Regions from separate parts of the Nitrogeniibacter aestuarii genome, predicted to be linked through region 1. Evidence: predicted binding sites of a transcription regulator. Region 1 holds the regulator's gene; each other region holds the start of a gene.
The links. Region 1 encodes sigma-54, which starts transcription at its own class of promoters, with help from an activator protein. Its sites were predicted from a motif close to TGGCACGCTTNCTGCTNA; they were not measured.

Region 1 (7,698 bases):
GGCGGGTCGTGCCGGGATGGCGACATCCATTCCCCCGGCAGCGCGCGTATCCCAGCGTCTGCGCGTGCGACACCAGGACGACACGCACATGGTCGAGGAGCTGCGGCCGATTCTGCTGATGGGGCGCGAGATGGGGAATGATATCGTGGTGATCGATCCGCGAACCTCTCGTCAGCACGCCCGCATCGAGCGGCGGCGCGACGGGTTCTTCCTGGTGGATCAAAGCACCAACGGCACCTTCGTGGCAAACGAGGGCGGCGGCGAGCAGTGTATTCGCAGCGGCGAGGTCATGCTGGCCGGTCAGGGCCGGATTGGCTGTGGTTTTTCGGCCAATGAGACCGAGAAAGATCTGGTGTTCTACGAAATCATCTGATGCGTGAACGGACTAATGAATGACTGAGGGCGCCTGCGGGCGCCCTCAGTCATTCAAGAAGCCTTTTTTGGTTCGTTGCTCACGGCAGCTTCGGGTTCTGAAGCCGGTTTTTCGTGTTTGCCCGACAGGCAGGTTTTCATGAATGCACGACGTTCATCACCCTTCAGGGCTTGTTCCTTGGCGGTCTTGTTGCAGTTGCGCATGCGTTCATGCTGCGGATTTGCCATGACGGCGGAGGTAGGGGCGAGGGCGACCACAAGGGCCAGCAGGTGAGCGATCTTGCGCATGGAAATCTCCTGAGGTTTCGACTTGAAGAGATTCCGAGCTTAGATGATTGAAGCGTAAATGCCATGTAGATATGACATTGTTGTTACGTGAGCTGTGCGCTTGACGAAGGCCGTGCCAGTTGTTCAATCGGGATTGTCCGACAGCAGCAGGGCGCGCTGACGGGCAATGAATTCCTGAGTGGTATCGATGCCGCGCAGTTGAAGAATGGTGGTGCGTACGGCGGCCTCAAGCAGCACGGCGATGTTACGCCCGGCCGCCACGGGAATCACCATTTTCGGTACTGCGACACCGAGAATTTCCATGGTGTCCTGCTCGATGGGCAGGCGGGTTGGATCGCCTTCGCCCGGCTGGCGCCGTTGCAGGTAGATCACGAGTTTGAGCCGCATTTTCCGACGACATGCCGTTTCGCCAAAGATGGTGCGGATGTTAAGAATGCCGATCCCGCGAACCTCCAGGTAGTTCTTGAGCAGTTCGGGGCAACGCCCTTCGAGCACGGTTGGCGCGATCCGTGAGAACTCGACCATGTCATCGGCAACCAGTCCGTGGCCGCGCGAGATGAGCTCCAGCGCCAGTTCGGATTTGCCGGCGCCCGAGTCGCCCGTGATGAAGACGCCAAGGCCGAGCACGTCCATGAACACGCCATGGAGGGCCGTACGTTCTGCCATTTCGCGAGACAGATAGAGTCGCAGTTGATCCACGACACTGGCCGCCGGCTGCGGTGAGCGGAAGAGGGCCACGTCAGCCGCCGCACATTTGCGCTCGAAGGTCGCTGGCACCTCGCAGCCGTCAGCCACGATCATGGCTGGCGGGCGGGCCGACAGAATTTCCTCGACATAGCGGGCAAGGCGATTCGCGGTCTGGCGACGTGCCCAGGCAATTTCGGCCATGCCGACGATCTGGAGTCGCTCGGGGTGAATCAGATTCAGGTGCCCGACGAGATCGGCGGGCCAGACGCGTTCTTCGGAGACCGACAGCGTCCGGTCGAGCGTGCCGCAGATGTGCGTCAGCTCAAGGCGTTCGCCAACTCGCTCAAAGAGGCGGCTGACGCTGGTCTGGCGCATGGGCACCCCATGTGGTGAACAGGGCGTGTACGGCAGCCGCATCCGACGCATGATGGACGCGATCGCGGAATTCGCTGTCGCTGAACAGCTGCGCGAGCTCTGACAGCAACTGAAGGTGTTGCTCGGTGGCCTGTTCGGGCACCAGCAGCACGAACAGAAGATCCACGGGTTTGCCGTCAGGGGCGTCGAAGGGAATCGGTGTGCTCAGACGGATGACCGCTCCGGTCGCCTCTTTGAGGCCCTTGATTCGACCATGCGGGATGGCGACGCCCTGACCCAGTCCGGTAGAGCCGAGCCGTTCGCGTGCGAAGAGGCTGTCGAAGACCGTACTGCGGCCAATGTCCTGATTGTTTTCGAAAATCAGGCCTGCCTGTTCGAAGACGCGCTTCTTGCTGCTGGCTTCGAGGTCAACGAGGACGTTATCGGAGGAAAGGAGGGAGGCAATGAGGTTCATGGAGACTTCTTGCGACCCCTTGGGGTCGAGACCGCCCGGCCGGGGCGGGACGGGTTAATTGAGCGGATTGGCCCGCATTATAAACCCTTGTCCCCGGTCAGGCGGCGAGGGAATCGATCACGATTCGATGCTTTGGTGCTTGAGCGCTTCGTTGCTGTGCCCCTGGACCTTCTGCTTGTACTTGAGGACCTGACGATCGAGCTTGTCGGTCATGGCGTCGATGGCAGCGTACATGTCTTCGTTTTCGCTTTCGGCGAACAGATCCTTGCCACGCACATGCAGGGTCACTTCAGCTTTCTGGACCAGCTTCTCGACCGACAGGATGACATTCACGCTGGTGACGTTGTCGAAGTGTCGGATCACACGATCCAGCTTGGATTCCACATACTCGCGGATGGCGGGCGTGACTTCCACATGGTGTCCGGTGATATTGAGGTTCATGATCGCTCCTGTAGTCAGATCGTCTTGCGTTTGCTGACCGGCGGGATGTTGAGGGACTCACGGTATTTGGCAACCGTGCGTCGGGCCACCACCATGCCCTGCTGGCCAAGTAAATCTGCGATTTTGGAATCGGATAAGGGTTTTTTACGGTCTTCAGCCTCCACAAGTTGACGAATTAACGCGCGGATGGCGGTCGACGAGGCAGCGCCACCGGTATCGGTCGCAACATGGCTGCCAAAGAAATACTTGAACTCCAGTACGCCGCGGGGCGTGGACATGTACTTTTGCGTGGTGACGCGTGAAATCGTCGACTCGTGCAACTCCAGTTCCTCTGCGATCTCGCGCAGCGTCAAGGGGCGCATCGCCACCTCTCCATAATCGAAGAACTGGCGCTGTTGGTCAACGATGGACTGCGCGACGCGCAAAATGGTGTCGAAGCGCTGCTGCACGTTCTTGATCAGCCATTTGGCCTCCTGCAGCTGGCCGCCCAGATCGCCGTTGTTGCCGCGATTCTGCTGGAGCAATTGCGCATACAGGGCATTGACCTTGAGCTTGGGCATGGCCTCGGGGTTGAGCGCGGCCGTCCACCGGCCGCGGACCTTGCGCACGACCACGTCCGGGATGACGTAACGCGTGTCGTTGAGGGCAAACTCGGCGCACGGACGCGGGCTGAGGCTGCAGATGAGGTGGTGCGCCTCCCGCAGGCTGTCTTCCGAGCATTGCAGGTTACGGCGGAGGCGGACAAAGTCGCGCTGGGCCAGCAATTCGAGGTGCTCGACAACGATGCGCATGGCCAGATCACGGGTGGGTGACTCGGGCAGCGAGCGCAGCTGGAGTGCCAGACATTCGGACGGGCTGCGTGCGCCGACGCCCGGGGGGTCGAGGTGCTGCAGGTGGTGCAGGGCAATCTGCAGGTCTTCGATCTCGACTTCGTTCTCCGGATCGAACATCTCCAGAATGTCGTCGAGTGATTGCGTCAGGTAGCCATCGTCGTCGAGAGCTTCCATGAGCAGGCGGACCAGCGACCGGTCGCGGTCGCTCATCGGGGTCAGTGCAATCTGTTGGTCGAGGTGTTCCCGCAGCGATACCTGGGCGGCGTGGAAGGACTGAAAGTCGCTGTCGTCGTCATCGTCCCGGTTGCTGCTGCTGCCCGAACTGGAGCTGGCCCAGTCGGACATCGCGTCGAGCACTTCGTTGCTCTGGGACTCGGTGCTCTCGCTTTCGTTGCGCTCGCCTTCGCCATCGCCCTCACTGCCGCTTTCGGGGCCGGGGCCCTCTTCACGCTCAAGCAGCGGGTTGTCGAGCAGTGCCTTCTCGATTTCCTGATTCAACTCGATCGTCGACAGCTGGAGCAGTTTGATGGACTGCTGCAGTTGTGGCGTCAGCGTGAGGTGCTGCGAGAGTTTGAGTTGAAGTGTGGGTTTCATGGGGAATCGCGCTGTCAGAGTCTGAAATGTTCGCCGAGATAGACCTGACGTACCTGGTCATTTTGCACGATATCGGATGGTGTGCCACTGGCAAGCACTTCACCCGAGTTGATGATGAATGCGCGCTCGCAGATGCCGAGGGTTTCGCGCACGTTGTGATCGGTGATCAACACACCGATGCCACGGTCCTTCAGGAAGCGAATGATCTTCTGGATATCGAGCACCGCGATGGGGTCAACGCCGGCAAACGGCTCGTCGAGCAGGATCAGCCGTGGCGACGTGGCCAGGGCCCGCGCGATCTCGCATCGGCGCCGCTCACCCCCGGAAAGCGAGATGGCCGTGCTGTCGCGCAGGTGGGCAATCCCGAGTTCTTCGAGCAGTTCTTCGAGCTTTTCATGCTGGGCTGTCCTGGGCAGGCCCTGAAGCTCCAGCACCGCAAGGATGTTCTCCTCGACCGTGAGCTTGCGAAATACGCTCATTTCCTGAGGCAGGTAAGACAGGCCAAGCTTCGCGCGCGCATGGATGGGCAGATGGGTCACGTCGGCTTCGTCGAGGGTGATCTGTCCGCCGTCGGCGGCGACAAGCCCCACGATCATGTAGAAACACGTGGTCTTGCCCGCGCCGTTGGGGCCGAGCAAACCCACCACTTCACCGCTGCCGACCTCGAACGAGACGTCGTGCACCACGGTGCGTGACTTGTACTTCTTCTGTAGTCCGGTGACCCTAAGCAGGCTCATCGTCGCGATCTTTCAGAATCTTGTGTATCACGTCGGCAGCAAAGCCCCGGCCCTGCAAAAAGCGGGCTTGCTTCGCCCATTCACGGGCGTCGACCGGCTGCCGGCCAAATTTCTTTTCCCACACTTCACGGGCGCGCACGGCGTCGTCCGAGTCGGTGGCCTCTTCAAGAGCGGCGTCGATCAAATGGTCGGGCACGCCCTTCTGTTTCAATTCAAGACGCAATCGCCGGTTGCCCATCCGGGTCTGGCGGCTGCGAACATAACTTTCAGCAAATCGCGCATCGGAGAGCAGATCCAGCGACTCCAGGCGGTCGAGCAGTGCGTCGAGCTCATCCCGGTTGCCTTCGCTGCCCAGTTTGCGCGCCAGTTCGGCCCGGCTGTGCTCGCGCCCCGAGAGCAGTCTCAGGGCGCGGGCCTTCAGGGCGTCTGCCATAGGCTCGGGCTCAGGCCTCGGTCGATTCAACCGGTTCGGCAGCGGCCTCGATGGCGGCCATGGCCGACAGGTTGAAGGTGGCGCGAACCTTGTTTTCGATTTCACGCGCGATGGCCGGGTTGGCCTTCAGGTACTCGCGCGTGTTGTCCTTGCCCTGACCGATCTTTGTGCCGTTGTACGAATACCAGGCGCCGGCCTTGTCCACGATCTTGGCCTCAACGCCCAGATCGATGATTTCGCCCTCGCGGGAGATACCTTCACCGTACAGGATGTCGAAGTTGGCCTGCTTGAACGGAGGAGCCACCTTGTTCTTGACGACCTTGCAGCGGGTTTCGGAACCGACCACCTCGTCGCCCTTCTTGATGGTGCCGGTACGGCGGATGTCGATACGCACGGACGAGTAGAACTTCAGTGCATTTCCGCCGGTGGTGGTCTCCGGGTTGCCGAACATCACGCCGATCTTCATGCGGATCTGGTTGATGAAGATCACCAGGGTATTGGTGCGCTTGATGTTGGCGGTGAGCTTGCGCAGGGCCTGACTCATGAGGCGGGCCTGCAGGCCCGGCAGCTGGTCGCCCATTTCGCCTTCGATTTCGGCTTTTGGCGTCAGGGCTGCCACCGAGTCGATCACGACGATGTCGATGCCGCCGGAGCGCACCAGCATGTCGGAAATCTCGAGCGCCTGTTCGCCGGTGTCGGGCTGGGAGACCAGCAGATCGTCGATGTTGACACCCAGCTTCTCGGCGTAGCCGACATCCAGCGCGTGCTCGGCATCCACGAAGGCGGCCGTGCCACCGAGTTTCTGCATCTCGGCAATGACTTGCAGCGTCAGCGTTGTTTTACCGGACGATTCCGGGCCGTAGATCTCGACCACGCGTCCACGGGGCAGGCCACCCAGGCCCAGCGCGATGTCGAGGCCCAGCGAGCCGGTCGAGACGGCTTCGATGTCGCGAGCGAGGTTGTCGTCGCCCATGCGCATGATCGAGCCTTTACCAAACTGTTTTTCGATCTGCGACAGTGCGGCGGCGAGCGCTTTGGCCTTGTTGTCGTCCATGTGGAATGTCCTCAATTTCGGTTGATGATGATTATGGCACAGAGTTTGCTGGTGTGTTGCGTCCGTTTTTCCGGGGGCGCATTCCCAGTGACTGCTCATGTAGCTTTATACAGTATCGAGCTCAGTGCGTGAATCACCGTCTGGCGACGGATGCTGGTGCGATCGCCGTTGAAGTGACAAGTTTCCGAAAAAACCGGCTGTCCGGGCCATGACCAGGCCAGACAGACCGTGCCGACGGGTTTGTCGGGCGTGCCGCCCGTCGGGCCGGCGACGCCCGAGACCGCGATGGCCACGTTTGCATTGCTGTTTGCCAGTGCCCCGGTGACCATGGCCTCCACGGTTTGTGTCGAAACCGCGCCGAATTGCTGGAGCGTTGACTCCGGCACGGCGAGCAGCCTCATTTTTGCGGCATTGGAGTAAGTGACGAACCCGGTGTCGAACCATGCCGAACTGCCCGAGATGGCCGTGATTGCCTCTGCGATCCAGCCGCCGGTGCACGATTCCGCCGTGGTCAGGATCCAGCCGCGCGTCTCCAGGGCTTTGCCGGTACTCAGGGCCAGCTCAAGCAGTTCGTCATCCATGCTCATGTCTCAGGCCTCCAGGAGGCGCATGGCAATGGCCAGCACCAGCAGGGTGTAGCCGGCGGCGATCACGTCGTCGAGCATGACACCGAATCCGCCCTTGACCTTGCTGTCGGCCCAGCCCACGGGTTGTGGTTTGACGATATCGAAGAAGCGAAACAGCACGAAGGCGGCGGCCTGCCAGCCAAGGGTGGCAGGTGTGAAAGCCAAGACCAGCCAGAAGGGCACCATTTCGTCCCAGACGATGGCGCCGTGGTCAGAGACGCCAAGCGCCTTGCCGGTGCGGTCCGCTGCGAAAACGCCGAGCACGAAGGCCGTCAGCAAGAAGAGCAGCAACATGGGCTCGGGCAGGGCCGTGCTCAGCAAGGGGAACAGCAGCCAGGCGGCGAGTGTCCCTGCGGTGCCCGGGCCTTTGGGCGATAGACCGGCGCCAAAGCCGAGCGCGATGAAGTGTGCCGGATGAGCGAACAGAAACTGCAGATCGGGGCGTCGCATGGGTGGGGCGAGTGATGTCTTGGGTCGGTTCAGTGATCGGAGGTGAAATGGTCGAAGCCACGCATCTCGAGTGTTTCCATGTGGCCGGAGATGCGCTGGATACGGCAGCCGTCGTTGCTCGACACAAGGGTGCCGATGGCATGTACCGGCACGCCAGCCGTGCGCGCGGCGGCTTCGATCGCATCATGGTGCGCCGCGGGGGCGGTAAAGAGCAACTCGTAATCGTCGCCGCCGGTCAGGCAGGCTTTGTGTGCGAGACCGGCGTCGCCACAGGCGGTCAGCAGGAGTGCCGTGGGCAGGCCCGCTTCGCGGAGGCGAACGCCCACGCCGCTGGATGCCAGAATGTGCCCCAGG
Region 2 (7,698 bases), 740 kb from region 1:
GGCGCAGGACCAGCGCGATATCAATGGCGCCTTCCTGGCGCCGATGAAGGGCGTCAATGCCGAGGTCGGGGTCAAGGCGGAATGGCTCGATCGCAAGCTGCTGACCACCTTCGCCGTGTTCTCCGCCGAGCAGCAGGGGCTGGCGACCATCGCCGGGTTCGACGCGGTTGCCCAGCGCAACTACTACGAGCCGAGGGATGTGACCTCGCGCGGCATCGAAATCGAAGCCACGGGGCAGATCGGCGCGGATACCCGGATCACCGCCGGTTACACCGCGCTCAGGCTGACCGGCGAAGACGGCAAGGACATCTACGAATGGGTGCCGCGTCGCACCCTGAAGCTCCGTGTCGACACCCGCGTGCCCGGGCTGCCCGACCTGCGGGTGGGGACGGCCGTGCGCTGGCAGTCCGACGTCTCCAAGGACGGGGGCGCGTGGCAGGACGCCTACACCATCGCCGACGCCTTCGCGACCTACCGACTGAGCGACAAGGCCGCCCTGCGCCTGAACGTCTACAACCTGTTCGACGAGAAATATCTGCGGACGGTCCAGTACGGCGCCATCTACGGCGCCCCCCGAACCATGCTGTTGTCGCTCGACTACACGCTGTGAGCGCGCCCGGAGGCCGGACCGCCCGGCCTCCGGTGCGTCCAGTCGACGATACCTATTGAAGCAAAGGCAGAACGATGACGAGTGCAACTTCACAGGACACCGCCCCGACCCCTGATCGGGGCAATACCGACGCGCCCGGCAGGCGACCGTCATGGGCGCTCCTTCACCGCCTGGCGCTTGCGCTGCTGGGGGGCTATGCCTTTGCCTGGGGCTTCGTCTCGCTGGGCATGGCGGGGTCGGTGGCGCTGGGCATCGATTTCCACGAAGCCGAAACAGCGCTGTTGCTGCTCGTCTTTCCGGTCTATCTGTCGCTGTTTCTCTGGGCCTTTGCCGCCGCCCGGCTGGTGCGCGTCTGGGTAGTCCTGGTGGCCGGCGCTATTTCAATGACGGCTGCCGCCTGGGGCGTGCAGCAGATGATGCTTTCCTGAGGAGGCCTTGGCGATGTTCTCCCACTTCCGCCAGGCCATGGCCTGGCTGCACACCTGGATGGCCCTGGTGCTCGGCTTCGTGCTGATGGTCGTCTTCTTCTTCGGTACCCTGTCGGTGTTCGATCGCGAGATCGACCGGTGGGCGATTCCCGACACACGCTTCGACCCGCAGCCGATGCCCAGCTTCGATGCGGTGCTGCAACCGGTGTATGCGCAGCTCAAGCCGCATCCGGTTGATATGGCGGCGACCCAGGCGCGTGTCGTGGGGCCGTTGCCCGCGCCGGAGACCCTGCCCATGGCGTCGCTGTGGGCCTACACCACGCACCGCGACCCGGTGCTTCAGATCGGCGCCGAATTCGATGTGCCGAACCGGCTCAAGGACGCGGCTGACGAGCACGCGCATGTGCATGGGTGGGCGACCATCGATCCGCGCTCGGGCCGGTTCCTGCAAGCGGACGCGCTCAAGATCGGCAGCGAGTGGTTCTATCCCATGCACTACCAACTGAACTGGCCGTGGCTGAACCTGGGCTACTGGCTGGTCGGTGTGGCCGGCTTCACCATGCTGGTGGCGCTGGTGAGCGGCGTGATCATGCACCGCAAGATGTTTCGCGAATTCTTCACCTTCCGGCCCCGGCGGCGTACCCAGCGCAGCGTGCTGGACCTTCACAACCTGACCGGTGTGGTGGCCCTGCCGTTCCACTTCTTCTTCGCGCTGACCGGGCTGGTGATCTTTGCCGGCACGGTGTACTTCCCGACCAGCCAGACCCTGCTCAAACCCCTGCACAAGCAGCATGAGGTGCTCGAGGCGCAGCACACCGGGCTGCCGCATGAACCGGCCGGCATCGCCGCGCCGCTGGCCTCGGTCGACGCCATGGTGGCCGAGGCCCGGCGCCGCTGGGCAGCGCGCGACATGCCGGGCCACGTGGGGTTGCTCACCATCGAGCATCTGGGAGACGCCAACAGCTATGTCAGCCTGTATCGCGCCGGCAGCGACCAAGTGGCGCTGGTCGGGCAGGCCATCCACTTCAAGGCCAGTACCGGCGAGGTGCTGCGCGAGGAACCACCGCCCAGCGCGGTCGGGCACATCAACGAATTCCTCACCGGCCTGCATCTGCAGCACTTCGAACACTGGCTGCTCAGATGGCTTTACGTGCTGGGCGGGCTGATCGGCTGCGTCTGCATCGCCACGGGCTTCATCTTCTTCGTGGGCAAGCGCAGGCGCATGCATGCCGACACCGGCAGTCAGGGCGCACGCGTGGTCGATGCGCTGGCGGTGACCACCGTCACCGGCATGGTGATGGCGGCCGTGGGCATGCTGGTGGTCAATCGTCTGTTGCCGCCGGAGGTGGACGGCAAAGGGGCGTGGGAAAAACTCGCCTTCTGGGGGCTGTGGCTGCTCACCCTGGGGCATGCGTGGCTGCGCAGTCGGCCAGTGCTCAAGGCGCGCATGAACCCGGCCTGGCGGGAGCAATGCCGGGCCATTGCCTGGCTCGCCCTGATGGCGGTCGGCCTGAACTGGCTGACCACCGGCGACCATCTGATCAAGACGATGGTGACCGACCCCTACTGGGCCGTGGCCGGGGTCGATCTCGCGTTGCTGGCCACTGCCGCCGTGAGCATCTGGGCGGCACGAAAACTCGAAGGGCGGCAACAGCTTTGCGTCTCATCCACCGTCGCGGAGGGGGCCCATGGCTGAAGCGATCTGGTTGTGTCTGGCCGCCCTCTGCGCCGTCGCCGGCATGGGCTGGCTGGCCCTCAGTCTGGAGGTGCACTGGCGTCAGGTGGTGGGGCGCGACGCGGTATTGTGCGGGGGCGTTGCCGTGCGATTGCGCCGTGCCGGCGGGCTGGCGCTGGTGCTCTGCGCGGTGTGCTGCTTCATCGCGGATCGACCGTCGATGGCGGTGCTTGTCTGGTGGATGTTGCTGGCGGGCGCCGGCCTCCTGATTGCGCAGGTGCTTGCCTGGCGGGCGCACTGGCTCAGGCCGTTGGCGTTTCCGGCCCGGGGGTGATCCCGTTGCCGGGCGGGCAGCACGAGCCGGCGACGGACGAAAAAACGGGGCGCCAATGCGCCCCGAATCGGTCAAAGCAAGGGAGTCGAGAGGGAGGGTGACGCCCCGTGACCGGCGCTCTCAGAACCGGTAACCGACACCGATACCCACCAGCCACGGGTCGATGTCCAGATGGGTGAGTTTGTTGCCGTTGATGCTCACGTCGGTGCCCATCTTGATCTTCTTGACGTCCACGTTCAGGTACCACTGGTCGGCCAGTTTCACATCCATACCCACTTGCAGGGCGAGGCCGACGCTGCTGTCTTCGGTCTCCAGACCCATGATCAGCTCGTCATTGGTGAACAGGGTGTAGTTCACGCCGATACCAACATAGGGGCGGAACTGGGCTTCGGGCATGAAGTGGTACTGCAGCAGCAGGGTGGGCGGCAGTTGCTCGACGGTACCCAGGTCGGTGCCGTTGAGCTTGACGTTGTGTTCCTGCGGGTAGGTGAGCACCAGCTCGGCGGCGATGTTGGGGGTGATGAAGTAGCTGATGTCCACTTCCGGGATCACCTTGTCGCTCACATGGATGTCGTCTTTGCCCGCGAGGCCGGCAATGGCGTCGGACTTGTTGGCGGTGTCGATATTTACGGCACGTACGCGGACCATCCAGTCGCCCTGGGACTGGGCAAAGGCGGGGACGCTCAGGGTGGCGGCGATGGCAGCGACAAGCAGGGTTTTCTTCATGATCTGGCCTCGGTACAGGTGATTTGAAATCAAGCTTGGCGGCGACTTTAACCATTTCGTTATAAGGGTTAATGATCTGTATCAATGTCGACATCGCGACTCAAGGCGCGTTTGCTGCGAATTGTCGTGTTTGTGACATGGGGGGTGAACATCAGAATCCATTGAAAACAATGGCTTGGCGTTGGCACCCTACTTGCTAAATCTCCACTGCAACCGTGGAGAACGCCATGAAAGCCAGCGATATCCAGGCCCTGCTCGACGAGCCGGCCTGCAGTCACAACACGAAAGAGAAGTCCGGATGTGCCCGCCCCAAGCCGGGTGCGGCGGCCGGTGGCTGTTCGTTTGACGGCGCACAGATCGCCCTGCTGCCCATTGCCGACGTGGCGCACATCGTCCACGGCCCCATCGCATGTGCCGGCTCCAGCTGGGACAACCGGGGCACCCGCTCCTCCGGCCCGCAGCTCTATCGCATCGGGATGACCACCGACCTGTCCGAGACCGACGTGGTCATGGGGCGCGGCGAGAAGCGGCTGTTTCACGCCATCAAGCAGGCCATCGAGAGCTACGCGCCGGCGGCGGTGTTCGTCTACAACACCTGCGTGACCGCGCTGATCGGTGACGATGTGGAGGCCGCCTGCCGAGCCGCCACCGAGCGCTGGGGCGTGCCGGTGGTGCCGGTGGATGCCGCCGGCTTCTACGGCACCAAGAATCTGGGCAACCGCATCGCCGGCGAGGCCATGTTCAAGTACGTGGTCGGTACCGCCGAGCCCGAGCCGGCACCGCCGCGCATCGACGGGCGCCCCACCTACGACGTGAACCTGATCGGCGAATACAACATCGCCGGCGAGTTCTGGCATGTGCATCCGCTTTTCGACGAGCTGGGCTACCGCATTCTGTGCACCCTGTCGGGGGATGCCCGTTTCCGCGAAGTGCAGACCATGCACAAGGCCGACGCCACCATGGTGGTGTGCGCCAAGGCCTTGCTCAACGTGGCGCGCAAGCTCAAGGACAACCATGGCGTGCCCTTCTTCGAGGGCAGCTTCTACGGCATCGAGGACATGAACGCCGCCCTGCGCGGCTTTGCGGAGCTGATCGGTGACGAAGACCTCAAGACCCGCACCGAGATCGTCATCGCCCGCGAGACGGCCGCGGCCATGGCGGCGCTCGAACCCTGGCGGCCCCTGCTCAAGGACAAGCGCGTGCTGCTCTACACCGGCGGTGTGAAGAGCTGGTCCATCGTCTCGGCCCTGCAGGATCTGGGCATGAAGGTGGTGGCCACCGGGACCAAGAAGTCCACCGAAGAAGACAAGGCGCGCATCCGCGAGATCATGGGCGACGACACCAAGATGATCGAGGACGGCAGCCCCAAGGCCCTGCTCGATGTCTATCGCGAATACAAGGCCGACATCCTCATTGCCGGGGGCCGCAATCTCTACACCGCCCTGAAGGCCAAGATTCCCTTCCTCGACATCAACCAGGAGCGGGAATTCGCCTACGCCGGTTACGCCGGCATGGCCGAGCTGGCGCGCCAGCTGGCGCTTTCCATGAACAGCCCGGTGTGGGAGGCGGTCCGCCGTCCTGCGCCCTGGGGCCAGGGCACCAGTGGCGCCCTGATGAGCGCGTGAGGCACGAACATGGCTGACATCATCCCCACCAAGAAAGCGCTGGCGGTCAATCCGCTCAAGGTGAGCCAGCCCGTGGGCGCCTCGCTGGCCTTCCTCGGGCTCGGTCGCTCGATGCCGCTGATGCACGGCTCGCAAGGCTGCACCGCCTTCGGCAAGGTGTTTTTCGTGCGCCACTTCCGCGAGCCGATCCCCTTGCAGACGACGGCCATGGATCAGGTCTCCACGATTCTGGGTGCCGACGACAACGTGGTGCAGGCCCTGCACACGCTGGCCTCGAAAACCCGGCCGGATGTGATCGGGCTGGTGACCACGGGCCTGTCCGAGACCCAGGGCACGGACATCCATCGCAGCGTGCGCGAGTTTCGCAGCCAGTTTCCGGAGTTCGATGACGTGACCGTGGTGCCGGTGAACACGCCGGACTATGTGGGCTGTTTCGAGTCGGGCTTTGCGCTGGCGGTGGAGGCGATCATCGACACCCTGGTGCCGACGAGCAACCTGGCCGGCAAGCGCCCCAAGCAGGTCAATGTGCTGGCCTCGTCCATGCTCACCCCCGGTGATGTCGAAGCGATCCGCGAATGGATCGAAGCCTTCGGCATGCGTGCCGTGGTGTTGCCCGATGTGGGCGACTCGCTCGACGGGCACCTCACCGACCAGGCCTTCCAGCCGCATGCCCCCTACACCCTGGGCGGCACGCCGCGCGCCGAGATCACGGCCATGGGCGAGTCGGCCGCCACGCTGGTGATCGGTCCGTCGCTCTACAAGGCGGCCGACCGGCTGCGTGAGCGCACCGGCGTGCCCGACTACCGTTTTGACGGACTGATGGGGCTGGACACCTGCGATGCCTTCACTCTGGCCCTGGCGGAGATTTCCGGCAAACCGGTGCCGGCACGTATCGACCGCCATCGTGCCCAGTTGCAGGACGCCATGGTCGACGCGCATTTCATGCTCGGCTTCGCCCGTGTGGGTGTGGCCGCCGACCCCGACCTGCTCAGCCAGATCACCCGCTTCATGACCGGTATGGGCGCCGAGATTGTCGGCGCCGTCAGCCCCGCCAAGGGCCCGGCCCTGGCCGACCTGCCGGTCGACCAGGTGCTGGTCGGTGATCTGGAAGATCTCGAAAAGGCGGCGCGCAAGGGCGGTGCCCAGTTCCTCATGACCAATTCCCATGGCGCCGAGACCGCGCACCGGCTCGACGTTCCACTCATGCGCATCGGCTTTCCCCAGTACGACCTGGTGGGCGGCTATGCACGCACCTGGGTGGGCTATCGCGGCTCGCGCCAGGCCCTGTTCGACCTCGCGAACCTCATCCTGGGGGCACACCATGAAATCGAAGCCTATCGATCCATCTACCGCGCGTCCGAAGGCGCAGGAGAAACCCATGGCGAACCGGCGACTGCAGCTGGCGTGGTCCATTAAGGAGGAACCGGCCGTGACGATTCGAGTTGCTTTTGCTTCCACCGACCGGGAGCGCGTCAATCAGCACTTCGGCTCGGCCGAAGCCTTTGCCATCTACGACGTGGAGCCCGGCAAGGCCAACCTCGTCGGCTATGGCGAGTTTGCCGCCGAAGCCCAGGACGGTAACGAGGACAAGCTGGCCGCCAAGATCGGCTTTCTGGACGGTTGCCAGGCGGTGTACGTGATGGCCGTGGGGGCCTCCGCGATCAAGCAGTGTCTGGCCCGTGGCATACAGCCCATCCGCTGCGATGAGGTGGACGAGATCCGCATCCTGCTCGAAGAGCTGTCCACCGCCATGCGCGAGGGCGGCACCCCCTGGGTGGACAAGGCCATCGCGGCGCAGAACCGGTCCGAAGACCGATTCGCGGACATGGCCGACGAAGGGTGGGATGGATGAATGCACGTCTATCACACCCCGGCATTGTCCAGGCCATCGAGGGGCGCGAGGCGCTCGTGGTGGTGGACACGGGCGGCTGCAGCGCGTGTGGGCACGGGAGCAGTTGCGGGGTCGGTCAGGTCGCCAAAGGCCTGCCCGCCACCGTGCTCCGGGTGCCTGCGACGCGCCAGCTGCGACCAGGCGAGCACGTGACGGTGAGTGTGCCGGTGCGCGCGCTCACCCTTCAGGCCCTGCTCGGCTACGTATGGCCGGCCATCGGGCTCATGGTCGGGGCCGGCATCGGCAATGCCACCGGCTCGGACACCACCGCCATCGTCGGTGCCGTGGGCGGTTTCCTCGGCGCCATGACCATCGGACGTGTCGCCCTGCGGGTGATTCCTGCCCTGCGGGTGACACCCCGATTGGACGATTGAAACGCATTTCAACTTTTGTGAAGGAGCAACACCAT
Region 3 (7,698 bases), 2.3 Mb from region 1:
AGGGCATCGAGACGGTCGGCGTCCTGAACGACTCTGGCTTCCAGCGTCCGGGCCTGGATGCCGGCGCTGAAGCTGTGGGCTTCGATGGCGTGGGCAATGGCCTCCAGGCGGTCCTGGGACAGCCCGAAAGCCTGCAGGTATTCAGTGGCCATGCGGGCGGCCTGACGTGAGGCCAGGTAACGTTCCGGGTGATTCTTGGGCAGGCACACGCAGTCGTGCAGCCAGGCGGCGGGCAGGACCACGTCCAGGTCTGCGCCTTCGGCCACCGCGATGCGCCGTGCATTGGTCACCACTCGGCGCACGTGCTCGATGTCGTGGGCCGGATCGGCCGCCAGCCGGGTGGCAATGAAGTCTTCGAGAATGGATTCGTCTGGCGTCATGGCGCCTGACATTACCGCATTTGTCGCGGATCAGGCACTGCCGAGTTTTCGGCCACCGCCGATCGGGCGACTCTGACCATCGGCGCCGTACAGCGCGGGCTGATCGGCGGCGGAGAGCAGGGTGGAGAGTGCGGCCTGGTTGTGCTGCATCAGCTCGGTGATCAGCTTGCCGTTGCGCGTGTTGCGGGCCTGGGCATCGCGAGCCAGTTCAAGCACGGTATCCCAGGGGGCGGCTGCGTTCGGCTCGGCGCCACACAGCTTGCGAACGGATTCGTCGTCGGCCGGCAGTCCGATCTGGGTGAGCAGGCGCAGCCGGTCGTCGTTGAGCCGCTGCAACTTCCGGTACTGCTCGGTCTTCTGCTGGGCCAGCGCCATCAACGCATCGGTTTCGCCACTGACCAGCAGTTGTTCTTCGTTCACAAGCAAAGCGACGAAGCTGCGCAACTGCGCGGCTTCGTCACTGAGCAAGGAAAGGAGACGGATTTTTACAGGTTGTTGGGTCGTCACGTCTGGGCCGGTTGCGCCGCCAGCATCTGGCGAACGCTGTCGATCAGACCATCTGCGACCTTGTTCGCATCCACCTGGAAGCGACCTTCGGTCATGGCCTGCTTGATTTCATCCACGCGCGCCTGGTCGACCACCGGCGTATTTGCAATGGCCTTTTCAGCCTGTTGCATACCCGATGAAAGCGACGACAGTTGCACCTGATCGCCTTGGGTCTGGCCCCCCGGGGCCTGACCCGTCGCTCGGGCGCGCTGCTCGCCGGCAGGGGTGTTCCCCACCGATTTCACAGAGTTATCGATTTTCACAGCAATGGTCCTCAATTGTTTTTTATTTGACTACATCTGCTGTTACGGCGCCACCTGTAAAAACTTTAGTACGCCATATCGATAAAACATGTAAACGAATCTTTCCTGCATCCCAGTCGTGACACGGGTCACGGCCGGATCAGCACCTCTCCGTTATCGGTCGCCACACCGGAGACGACCTTCCCTGAGGCAAGGCGGACGCGAATCGCTTGACCGGCGCGGGCGTTGCCCAGGGCCGTTCCCTGATTAGCGACCGAAAAGCCGCTGCCTTGAACGATGACCTTCACGGGACGGCCGGACTGAATGACGATGGGCGCCGCCATCATCGTGGCGCGCAAGGGCTGACCGCTGGCGACGGCAAAGCGCATCTGCTGACCAACGGCCTGCTCGGGTTCGGTGAGTAACTGCCGGCCCATGGTGGTGATTTCGCCACTGCGCAGTTCGATGTCGGCAATCGTGAGCACATCGCCCGGTCTCAGCGCCCGGGCGGCGGCCAGATAGTTGCCCAGGATGCTCACCTGGGCGGGCACGTACAAGGCCCAGTTGCCCTGGCCGACACAGCGCACGCCCACCCGTACCTTGCCCCACGGCCGTGCGCCGGCAGGCAGCCAGGGTTCGAGCCGGTCACAGCGCGGCATATGGGCGGGGATGGTCGGTTGCTCCACTTCGATCTTCACCTGACCGTTCTGGCCGGCGGTCTGGCCGCGCAGGAACTCGTAGACCACGGCGCGCACGGTGCCCGGCGATTGCGCGACCGCGCCCGTCGACAGAGTCATCAGCAGCAAAAAGCAGGAGACAAAGCGTTTCATGGCGCCCATTCGACCATGGGCCCGGCAAGAGTGTCCGCGAGAAAAAGGGGGGCTTTGCCGGCCAAATCGGCGAATCGGCAAAGCTTGCCGCTTCCCGGCTGGGCTTGCCGCCCATCGGCAATGAAAAACCCCTGTTTTGCCGGCCTGTTCAGCGCATTGCCTTGATTTGACGGGCCGTAGGATGCCTGGCACGGATGGTGCAATGGGTGTGGTGCCCGACGCATCGATGCCCCGGGTACCGAATTGAACAAGAGGTGACAGCATGACCAACCGGCTCGATCAAGAAATGCAGTTTCATCAGACCGCACTGAATCTGCGTGCCTATCGCCAGCAGTTGCTCTCGTCGAATATCGCCAACGCCGATACGCCGAACTACAAGGCGAAAGACATCGACTTCACCAAGGCGCTGACCGGCGCGCTGAACATGCGCATGGGCCCGATCGCGCTGGCCACGACCAATGCGGGGCATCAGCAGGGCAAGGTGGCGTCGCCGTTCGACTCGCTGGCCCAGTATCGCAACGTGACACAGGCCAGCGTCGATGGCAACACCGTCGATATGGATGTGGAGCGCGCCGCCTTTGCCGAGAACGCGCTGCACTACGAAGCGAGCATCACCTTCATCAACGGCCTGCTGCGCTCCATGCAGTCGGCAATGCAGAACCAGTGAGGGGTGAGACGTCATGAGCATGCTTAACGTTTTCAAGATTGCCGGCTCCGCCCTCAATGCCCAGTCGGTGCGCATGAACACCACCGCCTCCAACATGGCCAACGTCGATAGCGTGGTTGGCCCGGACGGCGAGTCCTACAAGGCCAAGCAGGTGGTGTTTGCGGCCAAGCCGATCGGCGGCACGGCCGATTCCATCGGCGTGCAGGTCAAGGAGGTGGTCGACAGCGCGGCACCGATGCGCATGGTGTATGAGCCGGCCAACCCGGCGGCCAATGCCGACGGCTATGTGGAAATGCCCAATGTGAACGTGGTGGAGGAGATGACCAACATGATCTCCGCGTCCCGTTCCTATCAGGCGAACGCGGAGGTGATGAACACCGCCCGCACGCTGATCCAGCGCACGCTGAGCATCGGCCAGTAATCCAGCAGGAGTTTTGAACAATGGCCACTGTCACCGCCACGGGAAACGCTCAGCAGATTCTGAGCAATCTTGCCCGCACCGAACCTGCCGAGGCGAACGCCATGGACGACGCTCAAGGCCGCTTCCTCACGCTGCTCACCACGCAGTTGAAGAACCAGGACCCGCTCAACCCCATGGACAACGCCCAGGTGACTTCCCAGCTTGCACAGATCAGCACGGTCGACGGCATCGAACGCCTCAACACCATGCTTGCCAGCCTGGTCGAGGGCCAGCAGTCGACTGACGCGCTGCAGGCCGCCCAACTGGTGGGGCGCGGCGTGTTCGTGCCGGGTCGCGGTCTGGTGCTGACCGAGGAGGGCGCGCTGGGCGGCTTCAAGCTCGACGCGGGTGCCGACAAGGTCAACATCACGGTGACCGACGCCAACGGCATCGAAGTCTTCAAGACGGACCTCGGCGCGCACGATGCGGGTACCCACACCTTCACCTGGGACGGCACCGCCACGGACGGCACCCCGGCAGCAGTCGGAAACTATGTGGTCAACGTGACCGCCACCATGGGCGATAACAAGGTCAGTTCAACCGCGCTGGAGCTGGGCCAGGTGTCCAGCATCATCCGCGGGCCGAAGAGCGTCGATGTGCAGGTCGGCAGCCTCGGCATTTTCCAACTCGATGAAATTCAGCAAATCCTCTGACGGGAGAGACAGTCATGGCATTCCAACAAGGTTTGAGCGGTCTTAATGCCGCGTCCCGCGCCCTCGACGTGATCAGCAACAACGTGGCCAACTCTTCCACCGTCGGTTTCAAGGGCAGCTCCGCGCTGTTTTCCGATGTCTTCGCCTCGGCCATGAACGGTGCCACGGGCTCCGCCGGTGGTCAGGTCGGTATCGGTACCTCCGCTGCGTCGATTGCCCAGGCATTCAGCCAGGGCGGCATTACCGCCACCAACAATCCACTGGATCTGGCGATCAACGGCGGCGGCTTCTTCCGGATGAGCGGCGAGGGCTCCATCGCCTACACCCGCAATGGCCAGTTCGATGTGGACAAGGACGGCTACATCGTCAATACCGGCGGCTACCGTCTCACCGGTTACCCAGCGACGATCACCGGCACGATCCTGCCGGCCACGCCGGTGGAGATGCAGGTCGATACGTCCGACCTGCAGCCGAACCCGTCATCCACCATCGATCTGGGCCTGAACCTGGATTCGCGCAACACCACGCCGACCCTGGCTTTCGATGCCACCGACCCGACCACCTACAACGCATCGACGTCGGTGACGGTGTTCGACTCGCTGGGCAACGACCACATCCTGACCATGTACTTCCGCAAGGCCTCCGGCGGGGTGTGGGACGTCTATCACGAGCTCGATGGCGGTGGTGCCACCGCCTTCGGTTCGCAGCTGACCTTCGATGGTGCCGGCGCGCTGACGGCCGGGGCCAACCAGACCATCTCGGTGACCATCCCGGCCACTTTCGGCGCCAACTCGCCCCAGTCGATCGACATCGACTTCACCGGCAGTACCCAGTACGGCAGTGGCTTCGGGGTGAACCGCACGGCGCAGGACGGCTATGCCTCCGGCTCGCTGGCGGGCATGAGCATCAGCTCCGACGGCATCCTGCAGGGGCGCTACTCCAACGGCCAGAGCCGCAACCTGGGCCAGGTGGTGCTTGCCAACTTCGCCAGCCCCAGTGGCCTGATCTCCGTCGGTGACAACCTGTGGGCCGAATCGCCTGATTCCGGCCAGCCGCTGGTCGGTGCACCGGGCAGTGGCAGCCTGGGCCTGTTGGCCTCGGGCGCGGTGGAAGATTCCAACGTCGATCTGACGGCCCAGCTGGTGAACATGATCACCCAGCAGCGCTCCTATCAGGCCAACGCCCAGTCGATCCGGACTCAGGACGAGATCCTGCAGACCCTGGTCAACCTCTGATCCATCACAGGTAGCGCGTCATGGACAAGCTGATCTACATCGCGATGACCGGAGCCAAGCACACCCTCGGGCAGCAGGCGGCGGTCTCGCACAATCTGGCCAACGCCGACTCCACCGGATTCCGGGAGGAGATGCATCGTTTCCGCTCGGTCGATGTGACCAACTCGCCGTTGCCCAGCCGCGCCTTCGTGGTCGACGCCAGCGTGGCCACCAACTTCAGCGAAGGGCCGATCAAGTTCACCGGCCGCACCTACGACGTGGCCATTCAGGGCAGGGGGTTCTTTGCCGTGCAGGGCGCCGACGGGGCCGAAGGCTATACGCGTGATGGCAGCTTCCAGCTCTCGCCCGAAGGGGTGCTGCTGACCCGCAGCGGACGCCCGGTCATCGGCGACGGTGGGCCCATCACCATCCCGCCGGACAACGAGATCGTCATCGGCAAGGACGGCTCGATTTCCGCCATTCCCGCCACCGGTGACAAGAACGCCGTGAACGTGGTGGGGCGCCTCAAGCTGGTCAATCCGGATGAAGCCACGCTGGAGCGTGGTGAAGACGGCCTGTTCCGCGTTGCCGGCGGTGCCCCCGCACCCCTGGACGAGAACGTTCAGGTGGCCGGTGGTTATCTGGAGGGCAGCAACGTGAATGTGGTCGATCAGATGACCAACATGATTTCCGTGCAGCGCCAGTTCGAGATGCAGATGCAGGTGCTGCGCCGGGCCGAGTCCAACGACCAGACGGCCACCAAGATCCTGAGCGCCGGCTGAGCCTGAAAACTGACCGGTTTTTTCGCGCTTTCTCTGCCGAAGACACCGGGCTGGCCACGCTTACATTGATGGTATCGGTCACCCCGTGTGACCGCCCAAGAACATCGGCCCCCATGGGGCCACCAAGGAGTCCGACATGATCCGCTCACTCTGGACCGCAAGAACGGGCCTTGAAGCCCAGCAAACCCAACTCGACGTGATCTCCAACAACCTGGCGAACGTGTCGACCAACGGTTTCAAGCGCGCTCGCGCCGTGTTCGAGGATCTGCTCTATCAGACCCTGCGCCAGCCCGGCGCCCAGTCCACCCAGCAGACGCAGATCTCCAGCGGCCTGCAGATCGGGACCGGTGTGCGCCCGGTGGCCACCGAGCGCATCCACACCCAGGGCAGCCTGCAGCAGACCGGCAATGCGCTGGACGTGGCGATTCAGGGCGAGGGCTTCTTCCAGATCCAGATGCCGGACGGCACCACGGCCTATACCCGTGACGGCGCCTTCCAGCTCGACAACCAGGGCCAGATCGTGACCGCCAGCGGGTATCCGCTCAACCCGGCCATCATCATTCCGGAAGACACGACCGCCATCACCATCGGCAAGGACGGCACCGTGAGTGTGGTCCAGGCAGGTAACCAGAATGCGCCGACGCAGGTCGGCACCATCCAGATCGCCAGCTTCGTGAACGTGGGCGGCCTGCAAAGCGCGGGTGAAAACCTCTATCTCGAAACCGCTTCCAGCGGCACCCCGACGCCGAACACCCCGGGGACCAACGGCGTGGGCGTGCTCAACCAGAACTATGTGGAAGGCTCGAACGTGAACGTGGCCGAGGAGCTGGTGCAGATGATCACCACCCAGCGCGCCTACGAACTGAACTCCCGCGCCATCCAGACCTCGGATGCCATGCTGGGGCGTCTGACCCAGCTGTAAGCGGAGCCAGATCATGCGTGCCCTGTTCGCTGCCCTTCTGACGACCCTGCTGGTCGGCTGCGCCGCGCTCGACAGCGTGCCGCCCACGGCGGTGCATCAGCCCATGTCGGCCCGACCGACGCAGCGCGCGCAGATGGCGCCGGCCAACGGTGCCATCTTTCAGGCGAACGCCACCCGGCCGCTGTTCGAAGACCGGCGAGCCCGCCTCGTGGGCGACACCATCACCATCAATCTGGTGGAAAACACCTCGGCCCAGAAGGCCTCCAACGCCAGCGCCGGGCGCGATTCGTCCATCAGCGGCGGCATTAACACCGTCAACAAGCTGCCGTTCAAGAACCTGGCCGGCCTGAGCCTGGATGCCGGCACCAGCAATTCCTTCGACGGCTCCGGTGCGGCGGCTGCCAACAACCTGTTCAACGGCACCATCACCGTGACGGTGGTGGAGGTCTATCCGAACGGCAACATGCTGGTCTCGGGCGAAAAGCAGATCGCCATCAATCAGGGCGACGAGTTCATCCGCTTCTCTGGCGTGGTCAACCCGACCTACGTGACCACCAGCAACACGGTGCAGTCGACCCAGGTGGCCGACGCACGCATGGAATACAAGGGCAGTGGCTACATTGCTGACAGTCAGGTCATGGGCTGGCTGCAGCGTTTCTTCATTGCCCTGTTGCCGATCTGAGGTCCGTCATGATGTCCACCTTTCTTCGTCTCGCGCTGATCGGCCTCATCCTCTTCGCCGGTGCCCAGGCCCAGGCCGAACGCATCAAGGACATTGCCAACGTGGCCGGCGTGCGGAGCAACCAGCTGGTGGGCTACGGCATCGTGGTCGGTCTCGACGGCTCCGGTGACCAGACCACCCAGACGCCGTTCACCGTGCAGAGCATCATCAACATGCTCGGCAACATGGGCGTGCAGATGCCGCCCGGAACGAACCTGCAGCTCAAGAACGTCGCCGCCGTCATGGTCACTGCCGATCTGCCGGCGTTTGCGCGGCCGGGT
Region 4 (7,698 bases), 1.3 Mb from region 1:
TCTGGGCGGCACGCTATTCGGTCGAATCGGTCCCGGACCCGAAACAATCTGGAGGCGGATATGTCTCCAACCCCGATGGCGTCCTCAGCGCCGCCGCCGTCGCGCAGATCAACCGGGAACTGGCCGCCATCGAGCATGCCACCGGCGCCCAGGTTGCCGTGGTGGCCATCGATGACATCGAAGGCGGGGACATTTTCAGCTTTTCGCACCGTCTGTTCAGCCGCTGGGGCATCGGCCATGCGCAGCGTGATGACGGGCTGCTGATCCTGCTGGTCAAAGACCGCCGCACCGTGCGCTTTCATACCGGCTACGGTCTGGAAGGCGTACTGCCGGACGTGGTGTGCAAGCGCATCCAGGAAGACGACATGCTGCCCGCGTTTCGCACGGGTGATTACGATCGCGGCATGTTCGCCGGCGTGCGCCAGGTGGACGATATCCTGCGTGATCCGGCGTATGCAGCCCAATTTGCCAAGCTTGCCTCGCCGACACATCAGAACTGGCTTGTTTTCCGCAACATCGGCATGTTCGTGGTGGCCATCGTCAGCGGGCTGGGTTTGCTGTTCAAGAGCCTGTCCGGATATTTCAACGAGTCGCGTCCGCTGCCAAGCGCGCCGCCCAAGACCCGTTATCCGCTCAAGTACTGGCTGGCGCTGTTCATGCTCGGCCCCATGCTCGTACTCTATGCCAGCGGCTTCATCCCGACCGACTCCCCCATTCTGGTCAGCCTCGCCTGCATTTACGTCTACCTGCTCGTCCTCGCGCTCCTGCAGATCGTGCGTGAGGACCGCCACGTGGCACGCTTGCTCCAGCAGCACAGCTACACCGCCATTGCGCGTTATCTGCAACGCCAGCGCGGATTCTGGACCGCGATGGCGGTGCTCTTCCCGCTGCCTCTGCTGCTCTACCGTGTGGGTTACACGAGCAAGATCTGGCGTTATCGGGCCCACCCACGCAAATGCCCCGCCTGCAAAGCGCCCATGCAGCGACTCAGTGAGGCCGAAGAGGATGCCTTCCTCAGCAGTGGCCAGCAGGTCGAGGAACAGATCCGTTCAGCCGATCACGATGTCTGGCATTGCACGGCCTGCGGTAAAACCGCAGTGCGCACGTTCGACGGCGCAGAAGCGGGTTACGACACATGCAGCGCCTGCGGGCACCTGACCCGCTATACGAAAAGCGACACCACGCTGCTCGAACCCACCTACGAGCGACGCGGCAAGGGCCGACGGATCGAGGCCTGCAAGCACTGCGACTATCTCGACGTGAGCGAATACGACATTGCCCGACTCACGCACAGCAGCAGCTCGTCCTCCGGGGGCAGCAGCAGTGGCAGCAGCAGCTCGGGCAGTTGGGGCGGCGGCAGTTCTGGCGGCGGCGGGTCGAGCAGCAGCTGGTAGTCACCGCATGTCGGACGCATTGACCTGGTTCATTGCCCGAGCGCGCAGCACTTGATAAAAGCATGACATGCCCACCTGGATAGTACCGATGATGCTCAACGCCACCCTTCGATTACGCTTGGCCACCCTTGCCGTCACCGTGATCGCGAGTCTGGGCCTTGCCCCCGCACACGCCGACGTGCTCGACCAGCCCGTATGCAACCTCCCTGACGACGTCCGCTATGACCGCGCCCGGATGGGCGCCAAGGTCATGGCGTTTCAGGTGCTCACGGAAGAAGCGCTGAGCCTGCGCGCACGGGCCATCACCTATCTCAAGTATCTTGAAGAGAAGCAGCTGTTCGGCAAGGCGTTGCTGGGGGCCGACATCCGCCGTCTGGGGGAAGGCGCGGCCGAGCTGGTAGCCCAGCGCCAGCAACTGTGGCACCTGGCCGAGGCGCATGAGTGCTGGCTCGACGCCCCCATGCCGCGCGACCCGGTCCAGGCACGGGTCCAGGCGATGGGCGTCACCATGTCGCTGGCCGCCGCACTCACCCTCTACGACAACTACGCCGCCGCCGTGGCGCTGTATCGGGACAATCGCATCCTGCGCGATCACATCAACAAGGGCGATCCGGGCTTTCACGTGCCCAGGGGCGAACTGCGTCGCAGTGCCATTGCCTTCGCTTCTGCAGCCAACCGGGCACGGGTGCGACGCGGGATCGAGTGGTACGAAAAATACGGCCGGACGCTGGCCACCTCAGACTACGAAGATGAGCGTTATCTGGCCGAACTGGTCGAGCAAAGCCCGGCCTACCGCATGATCCGCAAGCTCCGTCCGCTGGACTACGCCGGTCACGTGCTCGGCCTGGTCGGCACGGTTTCCACCGACGTGCTCCGAGACGTCTCCAACGAAGGCGTGAACCTGTCGAGCATGGTCTTCGGCAACGTGGTGGGGCTGGTCGAATCGCGTCGCGGCAAGCTCGATGACAACCCTGCCATTCACGATGCGGTGACCGCCCAGCTCAAGGCAGGTGATGTGCTGCTCGAGAAGACGCCATTCCGCCTGACCGACTCATTCATTCCCGGCCATTGGGGTCATGCGGCCGTGTGGATCGGCACCGAGGCGGAGCTCCGCGAACTGGGCCTGTGGGACCATCCGGTCGTCTTGCCGCATCAGCAGGCCATCGCCGACGGGCACGGCGTCGTCGAAGCCCTGCGATCGGGCGTCGAAATGAACACCATGGCGCACTTTCTCAACGTCGATGATCTGGCCGTGCTGCGCCATCGCACTCTGGACGACGACGCCCGCCGCGAAGTCATCCTCCAGACCCTGCGTCAGGTCGGCAAGGCTTACGACTTCAACTTCGACGCCCAGAGTATCGATCGCATCGTATGCTCGGAACTGGTCTATCACGCCTACGGCAACGTGCCGTGGCCCACTGACCGCAAACTCGGCCGCGTGGTGGTCAGCCCGGACAACATTGCCCAGCAGGCAGTGGGCGACGGGCGCTTCGACGTGACGGTGCTCTATCACGACGGTCAGCGCATCGATCAATCGCCCGGAGAGGCACTGGCCAAGCTGATCGAACCGCGGGTCGTCATGCTCGCTGGTAGCGGCGCCGATCAGGTCAGCCCATAGAGCGGTATTCGCCGTCGTCGACTTGACGCCAGCATCGCCGAGTGCTGCCATGGAGGTGAATCCGATACGGAGGTGCCTCATGGAACAGAAACCGCTTGAACAGCAGGTCAGCGACGCCCTGCAGGAAGACCCCAAGGAGATCGCCGAACGTGTTCGCCAACTGACGGTGGACGCGCTCTCAGGCCGACCGCTTGACACCACGGGCATGCGCGAGACCTTCGCCACCGTGACCGACGGCATTCGCGAGGGCGCGTCGCGTCGCAGCGCCCGCATGGAAGAAGCCATCAAGGAAGCCATGCACGGCATGGATGGCGCGTTGCGCAATTTCGCCGAGGCCACCTCGCTGGCCATTCAGGAGGCCCGCAGCGAGGGCAAGGCCTATTCATCCGAAGAGTTTTCAAGCCTGCTCGATGACGTCAAGTCCTTGCAGACGCTGATGGCCGACACGCTCACCAAGGGCGCCAAGCAGGCCACGGGGGCTGCGCAGAACACACTCGGTCAGCTCGCTGACCATGCGCGCATCCACGGCACGGCCGCCGGCAAGGAGTTGTTCGCCATCCAGACACGCCTGACCCAGACCATGGCGGAAGTGACCAAAGAGGCCGTCAGCGACGGCACCAAGACGCTGCAGGCTGGTGGCAAACTCATGGCCGGGCTCACCGCGGGTTTCCTGCGCGGCATTGCCGACCGACTCCAGGACGCCGCAGATCGCGGCAAGGGCCGCTGATGCTCTGGGATGCGCTGGGCGCGGTGCGCGATCTGGGGCGCCTGCATGACATTGCCTCGGTCCTGATCCGTTACGGCTTCGGCGACATGGTGCGCCGGATCGGCATGTCCGGCGCGCTCGAAAAAGCCGGCAAGGCGCTCAACTGGCGTGCGCCGGAAGAGCTCGCCCACCTGGCGCCTCCGGCCCGGGTGCGGCGCGCGCTTGAAGAACTGGGCCCGAGCTTCGTCAAGCTGGGCCAGGTGCTCGCCACGCGCGTCGACCTGTTCCCGCCGGAATGGATCGACGAGCTGAGCAAGCTGCAGGACGAGGCCCCGCCCCTGCCCTTCGAGCAACTGCGCGCCCAGCTCGAAGAAGACCTCGGCGCCCCACCCGAAGACATCTTCACCGGCTTCGACACCACGGCACTCGCGGCAGCCTCGCTCGCCCAGGTGCACCGGGCACGCCTGCCGGACGGCACGCCGGTCATCCTCAAGATCCGACGGCCCGGCATCCGCCCGGTCATCGAAGCCGACATCCGGCTCATGGAACGGCTGGCCGAGATTGTCGATGCCGACTCGCCCGATCTCAGACGCTATCGACCCAAGGAGGTGGTGCGCCAGTTCGTGCTCTCCTTGCGCCGGGAGCTGGACTTCGCCGCAGAGGCACGCAACGCAGAGCGCGTCGCCCGCAACCTGGAAGATCGCGAAGACATCGTAATCCCGCGCGTCTATTGGGAATGGACCTGCGAGCGCCTCAACGTGCAGGACTACGTCGACGGCGTCAGCGGTCGCGAGGTGCGCCTGCTGCCGGCCGCCGGATTGAGCGCAAAGCTGCTGGCGGAGCGCGGCGCCACGGCGGTACTCACGATGATCCTGCAGGACGGGTTCTTTCACGCCGACCCGCACCCCGGCAACGTGTATTACCTCAAAGACAACCGCATTGCCTTCATCGACTTCGGCATGGTGGGTCGCCTCTCCGAAAACCGCCGCTATCAGGTGGCCCAGGTGCTCAACGCCCTGGTTTCCCAGGATGCGCCGGTCGTGGCCGATGTGCTGCTCGACTGGAGTGGCGACAGCGACACCCACGTCAATGAAGAAGCCCTGCGCACCGAAATCGACGCGTTTGTGGATCAGTACCGCGGGGTGCCACTCGAGCGCCTGGACGTGACCGCCATGCTCAGCGACGTGGTCACCATCCTGCGCGAGCATGGGCTCGCCCTGCCCCCCGATCTGGTGCTGCTGGTGAAAGCCTTCATCACCCTAGAAGGCCTTGGCCGGCAACTCGACCCGGCCTTCGACATGGCCAGCGAAGCCGCCCCCTACCTGCAACAGGCGTTGCTGACCCACATGGCGCCCAAGGCGGTGGCCAAACGCGGCTGGCGCACCCTGTCGAACACCGTCAGCCTGCTCACCGACCTGCCCCGTGATCTGAGGCAACTGATCAAATCGGCTCAGCGCGGCAAGATGCAGATCCAGGTGGACGTGCCGCCGCTGGACCGCTTCACGGAACGCATGGACAAGGCCAGCAACCGGGTGGCACTGGCCATTCTCACCGCCGCCATGATCGTGGGCTCGTCGATCGTCATTAGCGTGGAGAAAGAGCCTTTGCTGGCGGGTTTCCCGCCCCTGGGGGTGAGCGGTTTCGTACTGGCGCTCATCGGCGCCGTGGTGGTGGTGTTCTCGATCATCCGCAGCGGCCGCTAAGCCCCCCGGAAGGCGCCACCACGAGGGAGTACGCACATTGGCGTAGAGCCCCGCCCCGACGATTTGATTTGCACCATAATGGTGAAAACCCGCGTTTTTTCACCAAGGCCGTGCGCAAATTCACGGTCGATCGTCGATTCCACGCCCACTGCATGTACAAGCCAACAGTAACTCGTTGTCATTCAAACGGAATTTATCCGGCGTCGAATCTGGCCCGCATGTTGCAATCACGAACCACATGAACGCCCGCGCGCCTGCTCTGCTTCGCACCGATCTTGCGGCCGCCTCCTCTTGGCAGGCCCGGCTGCGATTGGGCTTCGAGGCCCGTGGCGAGCGCACGGCGCTTGTCGAGCGCATTCATGAAGGGCCGTTGCGACTACAGAAAGCCCTTTACCCGGAAGGCGAACGCATTTGCCACGGTATCGTCCTGCATCCTCCGGCCGGCATCGCTGGCGGCGATGTGCTCGATGTGAGTGTCTCGGTGCACGACAAGGCCCACGCGTTGATCACCACCCCGGGGGCCGGCAAATGGTACCGCAGCCTCGGCGCGGAAGGCGTGCTTCGACAACACCTGAGCGTTGCCGCCGGTGGCGTGCTGGAGTGGCTCCCGCAGGAGAACATCGTGTTCCGCCAGGCCAATGCGCGGCTGGTCACGGAGATCGATCTGGCGCCCGACGCCTGCCTGTTCGCCATGGAAATGACGGCTTTCGGTCGCCACGGCGAAGACCACCAGTTTCACGACGGCAGATTCGCACAGTCGATGCGTATCCGGCGAGATGGCCGAACCCTGTGGCGTGAGCAAGGGCGCGTTGATGGCGGTCACCGGCTGATGCACGCAGCCAGCGGGCTCGACGGCCAACGGGTTACCGGCACCTTCATTGCTGCCGGCCCCGGCCTGAATGACGCCCTGGTCGAACGCTGCCGCGAGATATCGATCACCCACGGCGACGGGGGCATCACCCTGCTGCCCGACCTGTTCATTGCCCGCTATCTGGGGGACCGCTGCGAAGCCGGCCGCGACTGGTTCGCCGCCCTGTGGGGCGTGCTGCGGCCGGCGCTGACCGGCCAGGAAGCCCGCATCCCCCGCATCTGGAAGACCTGAGGAGACCCATGGAACTGACCCCTCGCGAGAAGGACAAGCTGCTCATCTTCACCGCAGCCCTGCTGGCCGAACGCCGCATGGCACGCGGCCTCAAGCTCAACTACCCGGAAGCGGTCGCCTACCTGTCTGCCGGCATTCTCGAAGGCGCCCGCGACGGCAGGACCGTCGCCGAGCTGATGAGCTACGGCACCACGCTGCTGAACCGGGACCAGGTCATGGACGGTATTGCCGAGATGATTCCCGAGATCCAGGTGGAAGCGACCTTTCCCGACGGCACGAAGCTCGTCACCGTCCACAACCCCATCGTATGAGGTACCTCGCCATGCCTACCTTATTGATTCTCCCTACTGCCGTTCGGGCCGGTCGCATTCGGGCGTCTGTCGCAGGGTCGCCCGCCCGCCGGGCCGCCCCAAGGGCGGGCGCGGCCCCCTTGGGGGGCAGCGATCGCATGCGAGCGTGGGGGTGCCTATGATCCCCGGAGAACTGCTCCCACAGGACGGCGAGCTTGAACTCAACGTCGGGCGCGACACCATCACCGTCGAGGTGACCAACACGGGCGACCGCCCGATTCAGGTCGGCTCGCATTATCACTTCTTCGAGACCAACGCCGGGCTGTCCTTCGACCGGGCAGCCGCTCGCGGCTATCGACTGAATATCGCCGCCGGCACCGCCGTGCGTTTCGAGCCCGGCCAGGTGCGGACGGTCGAACTGGTCGCGCTCGATGGCGACCGCAAGGTCTACGGCTTCAATGCCAAAGTGATGGGAGCACTCTGATGGCAAAAATCTCCCACCGCGCCTACGCGGAAATGTTCGGCCCGACCACGGGCGACCGCCTGCGTCTCGCCGACACCGACCTCATCATCGAGGTCGAGAAGGACTACACCATCTACGGTGAAGAGGTGAAGTTCGGTGGTGGCAAGGTCATCCGCGACGGCATGGGCCAGAGCCAGCTGCTCGCGGCCGACGTGGCCGACACAGTCATCACCAACGCGCTCATCATCGACCACTGGGGCATCGTCAAGGCCGACATCGGCATCAAGCATGGCCGCATCAGCGCCATCGGCAAGGCCGGCAACCCGGACATCCAGCCGGGGGTGACCATCCCCATCGGCGCGGGCACCGAGGTGATTGCCGGCGAGGGCAACATCATCACCGCCGGTGGCATCGACGCCCAC

Region 2: nifE (nitrogenase iron-molybdenum cofactor biosynthesis protein NifE) is a predicted target of sigma-54. The motif match lies at 3,956-3,973, and genes of this name have one in related genera.
Region 3: flgB (flagellar basal body rod protein FlgB) is a predicted target of sigma-54. The motif match lies at 2,185-2,202, and genes of this name have one in related genera.
Region 4: J0W34_RS08150 (urease accessory protein UreD) is a predicted target of sigma-54. The motif match lies at 5,632-5,649, and genes of this name have one in related genera.

What each region holds. Positions count from the first base shown of each region.
Region 1 is NZ_CP071321.1:496,386-504,083, forward strand. Features, by position in the region: gene J0W34_RS02305 (FHA domain-containing protein) at 1-373, shown strand, start outside; gene J0W34_RS02310 (PsiF family protein) at 427-660, opposite strand; gene hprK (HPr(Ser) kinase/phosphatase) at 784-1,722, opposite strand; gene ptsN (PTS IIA-like nitrogen regulatory protein PtsN) at 1,691-2,176, opposite strand; gene hpf (ribosome hibernation-promoting factor, HPF/YfiA family) at 2,294-2,617, opposite strand; gene J0W34_RS02330 (RNA polymerase factor sigma-54) at 2,632-4,044, opposite strand; gene lptB (LPS export ABC transporter ATP-binding protein) at 4,059-4,781, opposite strand; gene recX (recombination regulator RecX) at 4,768-5,214, opposite strand; gene recA (recombinase RecA) at 5,225-6,268, opposite strand; gene J0W34_RS02350 (CinA family protein) at 6,364-6,849, opposite strand; gene J0W34_RS02355 (phosphatidylglycerophosphatase A family protein) at 6,859-7,344, opposite strand; gene thiL (thiamine-phosphate kinase) at 7,374-7,698, opposite strand, start outside.
Region 2 is NZ_CP071321.1:4,436,132-4,443,829, reverse strand. Features, by position in the region: gene J0W34_RS20680 (TonB-dependent siderophore receptor) at 1-610, shown strand, start outside; gene J0W34_RS20675 (hypothetical protein) at 685-1,038, shown strand; gene J0W34_RS20670 (PepSY-associated TM helix domain-containing protein) at 1,052-2,734, shown strand; gene J0W34_RS20665 (DUF3325 domain-containing protein) at 2,727-3,047, shown strand; gene J0W34_RS20660 (OmpW/AlkL family protein) at 3,168-3,773, opposite strand; gene nifE (nitrogenase iron-molybdenum cofactor biosynthesis protein NifE) at 4,001-5,398, shown strand; gene nifN (nitrogenase iron-molybdenum cofactor biosynthesis protein NifN) at 5,408-6,814, shown strand; gene J0W34_RS20645 (NifB/NifX family molybdenum-iron cluster-binding protein) at 6,777-7,250, shown strand; gene J0W34_RS20640 (SoxR reducing system RseC family protein) at 7,247-7,663, shown strand; gene J0W34_RS20635 (NifX-associated nitrogen fixation protein) at 7,697-7,698, shown strand, end outside.
Region 3 is NZ_CP071321.1:2,913,762-2,921,459, reverse strand. Features, by position in the region: gene J0W34_RS13570 (HD domain-containing protein) at 1-380, opposite strand, end outside; gene J0W34_RS13565 (flagella synthesis protein FlgN) at 411-887, opposite strand; gene flgM (flagellar biosynthesis anti-sigma factor FlgM) at 884-1,189, opposite strand; gene flgA (flagellar basal body P-ring formation chaperone FlgA) at 1,318-1,998, opposite strand; gene flgB (flagellar basal body rod protein FlgB) at 2,261-2,665, shown strand; gene flgC (flagellar basal body rod protein FlgC) at 2,679-3,086, shown strand; gene J0W34_RS13540 (flagellar hook assembly protein FlgD) at 3,107-3,778, shown strand; gene flgE (flagellar hook protein FlgE) at 3,793-5,013, shown strand; gene flgF (flagellar basal-body rod protein FlgF) at 5,034-5,774, shown strand; gene flgG (flagellar basal-body rod protein FlgG) at 5,911-6,696, shown strand; gene J0W34_RS13520 (flagellar basal body L-ring protein FlgH) at 6,710-7,378, shown strand; gene J0W34_RS13515 (flagellar basal body P-ring protein FlgI) at 7,387-7,698, shown strand, end outside.
Region 4 is NZ_CP071321.1:1,755,904-1,763,601, reverse strand. Features, by position in the region: gene J0W34_RS08170 (TPM domain-containing protein) at 1-1,394, shown strand, start outside; gene J0W34_RS08165 (YiiX/YebB-like N1pC/P60 family cysteine hydrolase) at 1,462-3,012, shown strand; gene J0W34_RS08160 (DUF6781 family protein) at 3,092-3,739, shown strand; gene J0W34_RS08155 (ABC1 kinase family protein) at 3,739-5,421, shown strand; gene J0W34_RS08150 (urease accessory protein UreD) at 5,660-6,523, shown strand; gene J0W34_RS08145 (urease subunit gamma) at 6,532-6,834, shown strand; gene J0W34_RS08140 (urease subunit beta) at 6,992-7,297, shown strand; gene ureC (urease subunit alpha) at 7,297-7,698, shown strand, end outside.